DNA from 3 places in the Shewanella sp. M-Br genome. Region 1 is predicted to be linked to each of the others. Evidence: predicted binding sites of a transcription regulator. Region 1 holds the regulator's gene; each other region holds the start of a gene.
The links. The regulator NrdR, encoded in region 1, represses ribonucleotide reductase genes. The targets are predictions, from matches to a motif close to AAACACNANATNTNGTGTTT.
Positions count from the first base shown of each region.

Region 2: a site for NrdR is predicted at 2,639-2,658, ahead of nrdD (anaerobic ribonucleoside-triphosphate reductase). Genes of this name have one in related genera too.
Region 3: a site for NrdR is predicted at 2,212-2,231, ahead of nrdA (class 1a ribonucleoside-diphosphate reductase subunit alpha). Genes of this name have one in related genera too.

Region 1 covers NZ_BJBV01000024.1:51,312-55,989, forward strand. The annotation lists gene ribBA (bifunctional 3,4-dihydroxy-2-butanone-4-phosphate synthase/GTP cyclohydrolase II) at 1-16, opposite strand, end outside; gene AAA952_RS18285 (riboflavin synthase) at 112-768, opposite strand; gene ribD (bifunctional diaminohydroxyphosphoribosylaminopyrimidine deaminase/5-amino-6-(5-phosphoribosylamino)uracil reductase RibD) at 819-1,997, opposite strand; gene nrdR (transcriptional regulator NrdR) at 2,143-2,592, opposite strand; gene glyA (serine hydroxymethyltransferase) at 2,797-4,050, opposite strand; gene ettA (energy-dependent translational throttle protein EttA) at 4,240-4,678, shown strand, end outside.
Region 2 covers NZ_BJBV01000006.1:161,952-166,629, forward strand. The annotation lists gene nrdG (anaerobic ribonucleoside-triphosphate reductase-activating protein) at 1-366, opposite strand, end outside; gene nrdD (anaerobic ribonucleoside-triphosphate reductase) at 490-2,607, opposite strand; gene AAA952_RS06865 (hypothetical protein) at 2,869-3,558, opposite strand; gene AAA952_RS06870 (MarR family winged helix-turn-helix transcriptional regulator) at 3,679-4,167, opposite strand; gene AAA952_RS06875 (NADP-dependent oxidoreductase) at 4,314-4,678, shown strand, end outside.
Region 3 covers NZ_BJBV01000005.1:174,088-178,765, forward strand. The annotation lists gene gyrA (DNA gyrase subunit A) at 1-114, opposite strand, end outside; gene ubiG (bifunctional 2-polyprenyl-6-hydroxyphenol methylase/3-demethylubiquinol 3-O-methyltransferase UbiG) at 500-1,210, shown strand; gene AAA952_RS05850 (HAD family hydrolase) at 1,212-1,883, shown strand; gene nrdA (class 1a ribonucleoside-diphosphate reductase subunit alpha) at 2,386-4,674, shown strand.

The DNA of each region.
Region 1 (4,678 bases):
TACTGTGCAGCGCCATTGTAGGACCTTATGATTTTGCTGTTATTATGAAATTCTATACCTAAATAACCTAAGCTGCCGATAAGCTTAAGTTAAATAATCTGCTCCTGTGCACTAACGCACAAAGCCGGCACGGGCTAACATTTCCATGGTGACGCCACCGCTCTTGCTGTCTTTGCCATCATAATTCATCAAGCGTTCAAGATAACGGGCGATTAAATCCACTTCGATATTCACCTTATCGCCCGCTTGCAGGTCGATTAACGTGGTTTCACCTGCGGTATGCGGCACTATGGTCAAGCGGAATCGACTGCCGTCCACTTCGTTAACCGTCAAACTCACGCCATCAATGGTAATGGAACCTTTATGGGCAATGTAACGCCCAAGCTCTGCGGGTGCGGCTAACCAAAATTCAATGGCTTGACCACGCACTAAGCGTTGCTCAACCGTTGCAATACCGTCAACATGGCCGCTGACCATGTGGCCGCCTAAGCGTGTGGTTGAGGTAACGGCCTTTTCAAGATTTACCTTAGTGCCCACTTTGTAGTGAGCAAAGCCGGTTAGACTCACGGTTTCGGCAGAGACATCAGCCACATAGCCGTCGACTAATTGCTGCACAACCGTTAAACACACACCGTTGGTGGCAATACTGTCGCCTAAACGCACATCGTTTAAATCCAGTTTGCCGCTCGCCACGGTAAGACGAATATCATCGCCTTTACGCTCCAGTTTGCGCAGGGTGCCAACGGCTTCAATAATCCCAGTAAACATGGTTAACTCACTTAATTAAATAAAGAAGTAATAAGGCATAAGACTCAAGGTTAAACGGTTATCTTGCTCCAATTCGATTTAGATAAAGAGGTATCAAGCATAACGCTCAAAGTTAAACGGGTATCTAGCCCTAATTTGCGCTCATCTACCAAAATTAGTGCAGGAATGTGTGCCATGGTTTGATAATCGGGCAATTGCAGCAGATTACGCCCATACCCACCGAGGATTTTCATCGCTTGGTACAGCACTAACTCATCGGCAAGCCCCTGCGCTAAAAATGCGCCCGCTAAGGTTGCACCCGCTTCCACCAGCACGTGATTACAGCTTTGGCCTAAATAGCTTAATAGTTCAGGCAATGAGACGCGACCTGCAATTGCAGGTAACACGAGGCAACTCACATGGGAGGGCAATTGTGCTTGAAACTCTGCGGAATAAGCCACGGTCGAGACCAAGAGTATGGGCGATACGATAGCCAAGCAGGCGGCCGATAACGGCAAACGGGCACGGCTGTCGAGTATCACTCTTAATGGCTGCAGTAATTGCGCCTCGGTTACACTGTCATTTAAGCTGCCAAGTTCCTGATAACGCACATTAAGTAAAGGAGCGTCTGCCAGTATGGTTTCGATCCCCGTGACCAGTGCACAAGAACGTAAACGTAATCGCTGCACGTCGCGGCGAGATTCTGGACCAGTTATCCATTTAGACACACCGTTAGACAGCGCGGTTTTACCATCAAGACTCGCAGCCAATTTGACTGTAACTCTGGGTAAACCCGATTCCATGCGCTTCATAAAGCCTAAATTCAAGGCATAGGCTTCATCGCGATGTAATCCCACATCCACTTCAATGCCGGCATCGCGCAGCATTTGAATACCGCGACCAGCCACTTGCGGATTAGGATCTTCAACCGCCACCACCACGCGTTTAACGCCAATATTGATCAGCGCCAAGGCACAGGGTGGCGTGCGGCCATAATGGCTACAGGGCTCTAAGGTGACATAGGCCGTTGCGCCGCGGGCGTGTTCACCAGCCATACGTAACGCATGCACTTCGGCGTGGGGCTCACCCGCTTTTTGATGATAACCTTCGCCGACAATCTGATTATCTTTAACGATAACGCAGCCCACACTGGGATTGGGCCTCGTGGTGTAAAAGCCTTTGCGCGCCAATTGAATCGCGCGGCTCATCATTTGGGTATCGAGTACGGACCAACTTATGTTCAAGCTCATGTTCAACCCTGTTGTTAAAGGTTTCGGCTTTCACCAGTCTTACAAATCTGTTTTTAAAACCTGTCTTGCAGAAGCTATTAATCAAAAGCCTCTTTTAAAGCTAGCGCAACTAAACACCGATAGACTAGCCACAAAAATCGAATAACTACTTTTGTAGCTTGGCGATGGCTTCGCCAAATTCAGACACGTCTTCGAAGGCGCGGTACACAGAAGCGAAACGTATGTAGGCGACTTTATCTAGGCTCATCAATTGCTCCATCATTAAGTTACCCACCATTTCTGACGGCACTTCCCGCTCGCCAGTGGCGCGCAGAGTAGACTTGATTTTGCTGAGTGCTTGCTCGATTTCATCCATAGATACGGGGCGTTTTTCAACGGCGCGTAACATGCCACCTTGGAGTTTTTCTTCATCGAAGGGTTGGCGTGAACCATCGCGCTTAATCACCCTAGGCATGACTAATTCGGCGCCTTCGAAGGTGGTAAATCTTTCATGACATTCGGTGCATTCTCGACGACGGCGCACTTGGTGGCCTTCTGCCACTAATCGGGAATCGATGACTTTAGTATCTGTCGCGCTACAAAATGGACAATGCATTGAGCCTCCTGCCAGAGAATGGTCGTAAAGCGTTAATGGGTTTACCTGTTAAATCTCAGTCAAACGCAATGGATTTAAGCCTAAGATTTTACCAATAAAAATGGCCGCAAGATGCGGCCATGGGATTTTATCCTATTTATGGGCTGAGGTTAACCACCTGATGCTTGTTAGGCTCAGCACCACAAAAAGGAGACTATTTACAGATTAACCGTAAACAGGGAAACGTGCACACAGTGCCAATACTTGGCCCTTAACACGCTCAATCACAGCAGGATTGTTCGCATCATCAAGGATGTCACAAATCCAGCCAGTCAGCTCTTTCGATTCCGCTTCTTTAAAGCCGCGGCGCGTAATGGCTGGCGTACCGATACGCACACCTGAGGTCACAAAGGGTGAACGTGGATCATTTGGCACTGAGTTTTTGTTCACGGTAATGTTAGCGCTACCTAAGGCGGCATCGGCTTCTTTACCCGTTAAGTCACGACCAATCAGGTCAACTAGCATTAAGTGGTTGCTGGTTCCGCCAGAGACGATTTTGTAACCGCGCTCAAGGAACACTTCAACCATAGCTTTAGCGTTGTTAACCACTTGCTGTTGGTAAACTTTAAATTCTGGCTCTAGGGCTTCTTTGAACGCCACCGCTTTACCTGCGATAACGTGCATCAATGGGCCACCTTGACCGCCAGGGAATACCGCAGAGTTCAACTTTTTGTACAAGTCTTCATCGTCAGCAGCAGATAGGATCACGCCACCACGAGGACCCGCTAAGGTTTTGTGAGTCGTAGATGTCACAACGTGTGCGTGTGGTACTGGGTTTGGATAAACGCCCGCAGCAATAAGACCGGCAACGTGTGCCATATCGACAAATAAATAAGCACCGATTTTGTCTGCGATTTCACGCATTTTTGCCCAGTCAACGATACCTGAATAGGCAGAAAAACCGCCGATCATCATCTTAGGCTTGTGTTCTATGGCAATACGTTCCATCTCGTCGTAGTCAATTTTGCCAGACTCGTCGATACCATAAGGAATGATGTTGTACAGTTTGCCAGAGAAGTTAACGGGTGAACCGTGGGTCAAGTGACCACCATGGGCTAAGTTCATGCCCAGTACGGTATCGCCAGGTTTTAACAATGCCATGTAAACCGCGCTGTTTGCCTGTGAACCTGAATGAGGTTGTACGTTAGCGTAAGTTGCGCCAAACAGTTGTTTAGCACGTTCAATCGCTAAGGTTTCAACTACGTCCACATACTCACAACCACCGTAGTAACGCTTGCCAGGATAGCCTTCAGCGTACTTATTGGTTAACTGTGAACCTTGCGCTTCCATCACGCGTGGACTGGTGTAGTTTTCAGAAGCAATCAGCTCAATATGCTCTTCTTGACGCAGAGTTTCATTCTGAATTGCGTTAAACAGTTCCGGATCATAATCTGCGATATTCATATCTTTTTTCAGCATTGCTTACTCCAGCTGCCAATTCTTATAGGTAGGGTTGCGCGGTATTCTACTCGGAACGCGGTCACAATCCCAGTATTTGAAACATGAAATTCCTGCAGATAGTGCTTGAACTTGGCTCATTGTCGAGTTGAGTTCGGCGCGCAATCGAGTAGAATTAGCCGCATCATTAGTCACTTAAGATAGAGAAAAATGGCTCAGTTTGTTTACAGCATGCTGCGGGTGGGTAAAATTGTTCCGCCTAAGAAGCAGATCCTTAAAGATATTTCTTTAAGCTTTTTCCCCGGCGCCAAAATTGGCGTACTCGGCCTCAACGGTTCAGGTAAGTCGACGCTACTGCGCATTATGGCGGGTATCGACACCGAAATTGAAGGTGAAGCGCGCCCAATGCCGGGATTGAAAATCGGTTACCTGCCGCAGGAACCTAAACTCGATCCGAATCAAACCGTGCGTGAAGCGATTGAAGAAGCGGTATCAGAGGCAAAAAATGCCCTGACTCGCCTCGATGCCGTTTACGCAGCCTACGCCGAGCCGGACGCCGATTTCGACGCCCTTGCAAAAGAGCAAGGCGAACTCGAAGCCATTATTCAAGCCCAAGATGCCCATAACTTAGAGTATGTCCTTGAGCGCG
Region 2 (4,678 bases), on a different contig from region 1:
ATAGGCCAACACGGCGCGCTGTTCATCACTCAACTCATCGAGCACATAACCTGTCCACAGCCAAATATCCTTCCCCTTACACTCAGCCTTGACTCGTTTGACGAGCGTCAAAATGGCACTGAGATTGACAGGCAATAAAGGATCGCCGCCCGAAAGCGATAAACCACGGCGCACAATCCGCTGATCATTGAGATCGGCAATAATCCTATCTTCCATCGTCCTATCAAACACATGCCCAGAACGGGGATCCCACGTGCTTTGGTTGTAACAACCGCGGCACTGGTGCTCACAGCCAGAAACAAACAAGGTCGCACGGGTACCTGGGCCATTGACCACATCGATAGGGAAATATTGATGGTAATTCATTGATGGTCACTCACAGTGCATTTCAACTTTTAACATTGGTATTTACCCCATGGCACCATTGATGCCACGTGATGCCACGTGATGCCACGGAATAAGTCTAACAGGCAAAATAAGGTAATAGTGTTACAAGTGTTTGATCCTGCGTTTTACTTCTTCTTGCTTGCCATAATTAAAGGGCCGCGCATCAGGACTGCCTAAGTAACCGCACACACGGCGCGTCACAGAAACCCGACTAGGCTCATGATTGCCACACTTAGGGCAAGTGAACCCTTTACTGGTACAACTAAATTCGCCGGTAAAGCCACAGTCGTAGCATTCATCAATTGGCGTGTTAGTGCCATAGTAAGGCACGCGGCTGTAGCTATAATCCCAGACGTTTTCCAGCGCTTCGAGGTTATGCTGCATATTGGGATATTCGCCATAACAAATAAAGCCGCCGTTCGCGATAGCGGGATATGGCTGTTCAAAATCAATTTTATCGTAAGGATTTACGCTTTTTTCCACATCGAGGTGGAAACTATTAGTGTAATAGCCCTTGTCCGTCACACCTGTGACTAGGCCAAATTGCTTCGCATCCAGTTTACAAAAACGGCTGCAAAGACTCTCACTTGGCGTGCTATACAGACTAAAGCCATAACCTGTTTCAGCCTTCCACGCATCGGTAGCCGCTTTAAGATAAGCTACAATAGCAACGGCTTTTTCCCTTAATTGTGCATCATCAAAGACATGGGTTTGGGGACCATAGAGTGCATTCATAGTTTCATGCAGTCCAATGTAACCGAGTGAAATCGAAGCGCGGCCATTTTTAAAGATTTGCGCCACATCATCATCTGCGCGCAAGCGTACACCACAGGCGCCTTCCATATAGAGGATAGGTGCCACGCGGGCTTTAACACCGTTCAGTCGCTCAATACGGGTATCCAGTGCTTTACGGGCTAATACTAATCTGTCATCTAAAATACGATAAAACTCAGTCTCATCGCCATTGGCTTCTAAGGCAATCCGCGGCAGGTTTAAACTGACCACTCCCAAATTATTGCGCCCTTCATGCACAAGCTCGCCATTTTCTTCATAGGTGCCTAAAAAGCTACGGCAGCCCATTGGGGTTTTAAATGAACCGGTCACTTTCTCGACTTGCTCGTAGTTGAGGATGTCGGGATACATGCGCATTGTTGCGCATTTGAGCGCCATCTGTTTTACATCGTAATTGCAATCGCCCGCTTTATGATTAATACCATCGCGAATCGCAAACACTAGCTTAGGGAATACTGCAGTCTTGCGATTTTTACCCAATCCCGCCATCCGCACTTTGAGCATAGATTGCTGAATTAAGCGTGATTCCCATGACGTACCTAAACCAAACCCAAAGGTCACGAACGGTGTTTGGCCATTGGCAGTGTGTAAGGTATTGACCTCATATTCCAAAGACTGGAATGCATCGTGACATTCTTTTTCAGTTTGTGCCGTAGCAAAGGCTTTGGCATCGGTGATCTTCCAATTCAGGGCAATTTGGTAATGCTTGTCGTAGCTCTTAGCGACAAATGGCGCTAACACTTCATCAATACGGTTGATAGTTGTGCCGCCATAGATATGACTCGCCACTTGGGCAATGATCTGCGCGGTCACTGCTGTCGCTGTTGAAATAGACTTAGGGGTTTCAATTTCGGCATTACCCATTTTAAAGCCGTGGGTCAACATGCCAGCTAAATCAATCAACATGCAGTTAAACATCGGGAAAAACGGAGAGTAATCTAGGTCGTGGTAATGGATCTCGCCCGCTTCATGGGCAGCGACCACATCCTTTGGCAAAATATGACTCTTGGCGTAATGTTTGGCTACTATGCCCGCGAGTAAATCCCGCTGAGTAGGAATGACTTTTGAATCTTTATTAGCATTTTCATTGAGCAAAGCCGCATTGCTTTGCTCAACTAAACCACGGATTTCGAGGTTGAGTTTACTGGTCGCCTCACGGCACACATCTCTGTCGTGGCGGTATTCGATATACACCCGCGCCAGGGACTTGTACGGCCCTTCCATCAGTAAATTCTCAACCGCATCTTGTAGATGGTGGATATCGACTTCAGCTAATGGCGCGACGCTCTGACTGATACACGCTGCCACTGTCGCTGCATAGTCGCCATCCTCTATTCCAACTGAGTTTGCAGCGGCATTCACTGCATCCCTTATCCTTGTTTCATCAAAAGGTGTGCGGCAACCATCACGCTTAATTACGACTGGCATTGTTCAGTTCCTCTCCATCTCGCCTAAAAATTAACACTACATCTAGTGATTTTAAAAGCATAAAACACAATATGTAGAGCATTAGGCTACAACAACGATGAAGCGTCCATGATCCAGATCATAGTTTTTAGGATGAAATAAAAGAACAAACCAGAACTGCAGCTAGGCCCAATTATCTGAAAATTGCGCCTTGACCTGCTGATTAAACCCAGCTAGTTGAATGCGTGACAATTTATGTTTATCACGCACTATGGATGTGAATTAACGTTTAGCAAGCGCAAGATAACTACTGAGTTGGCCCGATGCAGATTGATGTGACCCCATAGATGAAGCGAGTTGCATCATAGATTTTAGCCCCTGCCACTGCTGCTTTTGAGCATCCGTAAGCGGAGGTTCAGAATTCAAATAATCTGTCAATTGGCTAAGGACTTTCGTGGCCTTCTGGGCTAGCACCGGCGACTGAGCATCATCCATATTGGTTAAGACGTTTTTAGCATCAACTAAGGTATTGATAAGAGGATTATTAGGTGATTTTTTAGCTAATGACTTGATTTCATCATCTAAAAAATCTTGCAACGATTGTTTAGTCGGCGTTGTTGTGCTCGGCACTGTAATACCGTTTTTCGATAAACGCTCGAGTTGCACATCCGATAAAATGCCATCTTTTTGTAAGCGCGACACCAATGCGGGAATATCGGCGACGCCAAATTGACCATCGGCAAAAAAATCCTTCGCCATCGATTGAATTTTCTGTGCGCGTTGCGCCCTTGGCGACAGCGCTATCTCATCGGTTTTACCGTTATCGGGTTTGGAAGCATCCGTCTGCGTTTTATTTGTTTCTGTCGTAGTATCGGTTTTAGCCGTGCTCGTCTTTTGGCTATTGGCACCATAAGCATCGGCGATACTGGCACTGCTGCGATTAAGATTAAAGGCATTTAAAATAGAATTCATCGTCAAAAATTCGGCGTCTAAGACTCAATGACGGTTTTAAAGCAAAAACTAAGCCAATCAAGTATTAATCTTTGCAGAACCTGAATTCTCGGGTAGCGAACAGCACCAGCAGCTTTATCTCTAGGACTGTAAATCTTCAATAAGGGCAAGACATTGCCGCCTCAATAAATCGAGTGCCTCGAAATCCATCTGCACTTTATTCAGCAAAGTTTGCTTCAAGGCTAGAGCTTCATGCTTAATCGCCTCTCCCTGAGCCGTCAGAGTGATCAATTTTTTCCGCTCATCTTCAACGCAGGCCAAACGCGTGATCAAGCCTTTTACCTCTAACCGCTTGACGATTGGCGTTAGGGTTCCCATATCGAGTTTAGTCGCCATTGATAGCTGGGTTTGGCTACAGCCATTTTGACGCCACAGGGTTTGCATCACCAGATATTGAGGAAAAGTTAACTCGTATGCCTCGAGTAAAGGCCGATAAGCGCGCACTAATGCATTGCTCGCAGAATATAACGCGAAACAAACATTATCGGATAAACAGAGTGGATCGCTAGAAGCTTGGCTATGAGTCTGTTTTGTAGCGTCTAGCTCAGGTTGAGGTAAGCAATTCTGCACGTTTAAGCGCCTGTCATTTAAACATAACGCTATCTTATCCGATCTGTCCCACCCCATCTAGTTTGCGCGCAAACTATTTGCATTCAATCTTAAAGCCACGTAGAGTAAACATCATTAGTTTGCGCACAAACAAAAGGTGAGTTTTTATGAAGAGTATGACTGAAACCCGTGAAATCCATCTAGCTAATCGCCCAGAAGGCATGCCTACAGCACAGAACTTTACTTTAGTAAATAAAGCGTTAGCACCGCTCGCTGATGGACAAGTGCTGATTAAAAATCTATGGATGTCGGTTGACCCTTACATGCGCGGGCGCATGGTTGATCGCAAGAGTTATGTTCCGCCCTTCGCCTTAAATCAAGTCTTAGAAGGCGGTGCGATTGGTGAAGTTATCGCGTCAAAAAACACCGAGTTCCCGGTTGGTACTAAAGTCAGCAGCATGCTAGGTTGGCGTGAACACGCAGTCACAGATACCGCAGGACTGACAGCTTTACCACTAACTACGCTTGATAA
Region 3 (4,678 bases), on a different contig from region 1:
GCGCACGTCTGGTAATGCACGTCCCACGATAACGCTCATGGCGTAATCAAGGTACGAATTCTTTAGTTCGTCTTCGATATTAATTGGCGAAATAGATGATGCCAGATCAGTCATAAACTGCTCGTTCCCCTGAAAAATAGCCGACAACGTATAATCCGTATCATTGCCTAGCCCAAAAACGTGATTTGGCATTCTAACACAGTTATTTAATGTCGCCAGACCTATCATTATCGAATTGAGAGTCTGGTGGCTTAATAGATGAAAACACTGTCAATTTGGTCGTTTGTGCGATAAACAAGCGTTGAAATTCACGGCTTACGATGAGGAAAAATCGTCAAAGGGATAAAGTAAAAGGTCGATACGGAGCACAACAATTAACATAAAAGCAGATAACTGCTGAAAATTCACTCAACCACAAGGGCTTAGCTCAGTCGAGCACTTTGTTTATCAAACATAGTCGTTATAATAGCCGCACAATACAGCTTCTTCAGGTAATAGCATGCATCAGAATACCAATGTAGACCCACAGGAAATCGCAAAGTTTGAACGTATGGCCGAAACTTGGTGGGATCTCAACGGCGAATTTAAGCCGCTGCATCTATTAAACCCGCTGCGCTTAAACTATATCGATCAAACCGCAGGCGGTATTTTCGGCAAGAAAGTGCTCGATGTCGGCTGTGGTGGCGGCATTTTGTCTGAAAGCATGGCCCGCATCGGCGCCGAGGTTGATGGCTTAGATATGGGTGATGAGCCCCTAGAAGTCGCGCGCCTGCATGCCCTCGAAACGGGCGTGAGCATTAATTATGTAAAAAATACCGCCGAGGCCCACAGCCAAGATCATCAAGCCTATTACGATGTGGTGACCTGCATGGAAATGCTCGAACATGTACCCGATCCACAATCTGTGATTAAAGCATGCTGTGACATGGTCAAACCCGGTGGTCATGTGTTTTTCTCCACCATCAACCGCAACATTAAATCCTACGTGCACACCATTTTAGGTGCGGAATATTTGCTAAAAATGCTGCCAGTTGGCACCCACGAGCATAAAAAATTCATTAAGCCTTCGGAGCTGATTGAGCTAGTAGATAATACCGATCTTATCTGTACCGATGCCTTAGGGGTAAGCTACAACCCATTGACGGGCATTTTTAAGTACACGCCTAAGGTTGATGTGAATTACATGATAGCGACGCGTAAGGTTGATTAATATGAGTCTGGCACAGATCAAAGGCGTACTGTTCGATCTCGATGGCACCTTAGCCGATACCGCGCCGGATCTGGTGCAAGCCCTCAATTTAAGTCTTCAAGACATCGGCATTGCCGCGCAGCCGTTAGCGGCCATGCGCTACGCCGCATCCCACGGCAGTTTTGCCTTAGTCGATGCAGCGATCCCTGATGCGGCAGAAGATCTTCGGTCTCAAGTACAGCAAGGACTGCTCGCCCACTATCAGCGCATAAATGGCGATCATTGTGCGCTATTTACAGGCATAGCGGCATTACTCGACTGGCTCGAGTTAACTCAGTTGCCGTTTGGGGTGATCACCAACAAGCCAGCCCGGTTTACCCGTCCCTTATTGCGAAAACTGAATTTACACTTGCGTATGCCCGTTATCATTAGTGGCGATTCTACAAAACACCCAAAACCCCACACTGCACCTATGCTGTTAGGCGCACAACAGCTGAACTGTGCTCCAGAACACATTTTGTATCTTGGGGATGCCGAGCGAGATTTGCTCGCGGCCAAGGCTGCTGGCATGTTAGGCGGCGTTGCCCTATGGGGTTATCTGGGCGTGAACGACAAGCCGTTGCAATGGCCAGCGCACGCGCATTTTGCGAGCCCAACTGAGCTACATCAAGCACTAATCGAAGCATTGGCTTAACAACATCAACCAAAAACAGCGCCTACAATGCTCACGAATAAGGCATCCAATACGTAACTTCACTGACGAACATCAGTGTGTCAGCATACTATTTATGACCCACGGAAAAAGTCAGGCGGATAAAAGATCGGCACTCGTGAGCGATCGCGATCTAAAGAAAAGATCGCCTAAAAATCCCCCATGAGTGTGACACGCTAACCTGAAATTGAGCTTCAAGGTTAGTCGTTACTAACGCAAAATTTTATCCTCACGTTATCCACAAGATGTCCCCTGAATTCAGACTTGCAAATAGGGGCAAACCTCACTATCTTGTATCCCATATAATTTAAAACACCATATCTTGTGTATAGGTAACAATCAGACACACTAGAAGCTCGCCGCTTAATTGACTCGTTTGTAACCAGTCAGCTGTATTTAAGGGACGATTATTGATTGTTTTACAAGGATACGTACGGTGATTTTGCTCACCTAAATACATATAAGAACCAAGGCCTATCTCCAAATGAATAGCACTATGACAGTCACAAAACGCTGTGGCGATCGTGAGAATATCGATCTCGAAAAAATACACCGCGTAATTACTTGGGCAGCCAAGGGATTAAAAAACGTTTCTGTTTCGGAAGTTGAACTTCGCTCGCACCTACAGTTTTTCGATGGCATCCCAACCGAAGCTATCCATGAAACCATTATCAAGGCTGCGGCGGATTTAATTTCTCCAGAATCACCGGACTATCAGTTCCTCGCTGCCCGTTTAGCGGTGTTTCATTTGCGTAAGAAGGCCTTCGGTCAGTTCGAACCGCCCGCATTGTATGCTCACGTGACTAAATTGGTTGAGCTGGGTAAATACGATCAACACATTTTAAGAGATTACACCCGCGAAGAGCTGGATGTGATGGATACCTATATCGACCATTGGCGCGATATGGATTTTTCCTACGCTGCGGTAAAACAGCTTGAAGGCAAATATTTAGTTCAAAACCGTGTGACCCACGAAATCTATGAGAGCGCGCAGTTCCTTTACATTTTGGTCGCGGCTTGCTTGTTTGCCCGTTATCCAAAAGAGACGCGCCTGAAATACGTTAAAGATTTCTATGACGCGGTATCAACTTTTAAACTGTCGCTGCCAACGCCAATTATGGCCGGTGTGCGCACCCCAACGCGTCAGTTTAGCTCTTGCGTACTGATCGAATGTGGTGACAGCTTAGATTCTATCAACGCGACCGCTTCGTCTATCGTGAAATACGTCAGCCAACGTGCGGGTATCGGTATTAACGCCGGTCGTATTCGCGCCTTAGGGAGCCCAATCCGTGGTGGTGAAGCCTTCCACACAGGTTGTTTACCTTTCTATAAGTATTTCCAAACCGCAGTGAAGTCGTGTTCTCAAGGCGGCGTGCGTGGCGGTGCTGCGACCCTGTTCTACCCTATTTGGCACTTAGAAGTCGAATCTCTACTGGTATTGAAAAATAACCGCGGCGTCGAAGACAACCGTATCCGTCATTTAGACTACGGTGTGCAGTTGAACAAAGTCATGTATCAACGTCTGATCAAAGGCGAAAACATCAGTTTATTTAGCCCATCTGACGTACCTGGCTTGTACGATGCTTTCTTTGAAGATCAAAACGAATTCGAACGTTTATATCTGCAATATGAGCAAGACAGCAGCATTCGTAAGAAAACGATAAAAGCCGTTGAGCTGTTTTCACTGATGATGCAAGAGCGTGCCTCAACGGGCCGTATCTACATTCAGAACGTGGATCACTGCAACACTCACAGCCCGTTTGATTCAAAAGTCGCGCCGATCAGACAGTCTAACCTGTGTCTTGAAATCGCCCTGCCGACTAAACCATTAAACAACATCGATGATCCAGAAGGTGAAATCGCGCTTTGTACGCTGTCAGCACTTAACTTAGGTTCTATCAAAGAGTTATCTGATATTGAGCCATTAGCCGACCTCGCCGTACGCGCACTGGATAATCTATTGGATTATCAAGATTACCCTATCAAGGCCGCTCAAATTGCCTCGATGAATCGCCGTACTTTAGGCATAGGCGTGATCAACTTCGCTAACTATTTAGCGAAAAACGGCATGAAGTATTCCGATGGTAGCGCGAACGCTTTAACCCACAGAACCTTCGAAGCGATTCAGTACTATTTACTGAAAGCCTCAATGAACTTAGCCAAAGAGCAAGGTGCATGTCCGTTATTCCACGAGACCACTTACTCTCAAGGTATTTTGCCAATCGATACCTACAAACGTGACTTGGATAAAATTTGTGCCGAACCATTGCACTTAGACTGGGAATCACTGCGTAGCGATATCAAGCAATATGGCCTGCGTAACTCAACGCTGTCGGCATTAATGCCATCAGAAACCTCGTCGCAAATCTCCAATGCGACCAATGGTATTGAGCCACCACGTGGCCTTATCAGCGTGAAATCGAGCAAAGACGGTCAGCTAAAACAAGTGGTACCAGATTTCGATACACTGAAAGATAGCTATGAATTGCTGTGGAAAATGCCAAGTAACGACGGTTACTTACAGCTAGTGGGTATTATGCAGAAATTCGTTGACCAAGCGATTTCGGCTAACACTAACTACGATCCTTCACGTTTTGAAGGCCGTAAAGTACCCATGCAAACCCTGCTGAAAGATTTGCTCAATGCTTACAAGTTAGGTGTTAAAACGCTTTACTACCATAACACTCGCGATGGTGCGTCGGATTCACACGATGACATCACCAATTTAGAGAAAGAAGATGACGGTTGCGCCGGCGGCGCATGTAAAATCTAGTCTT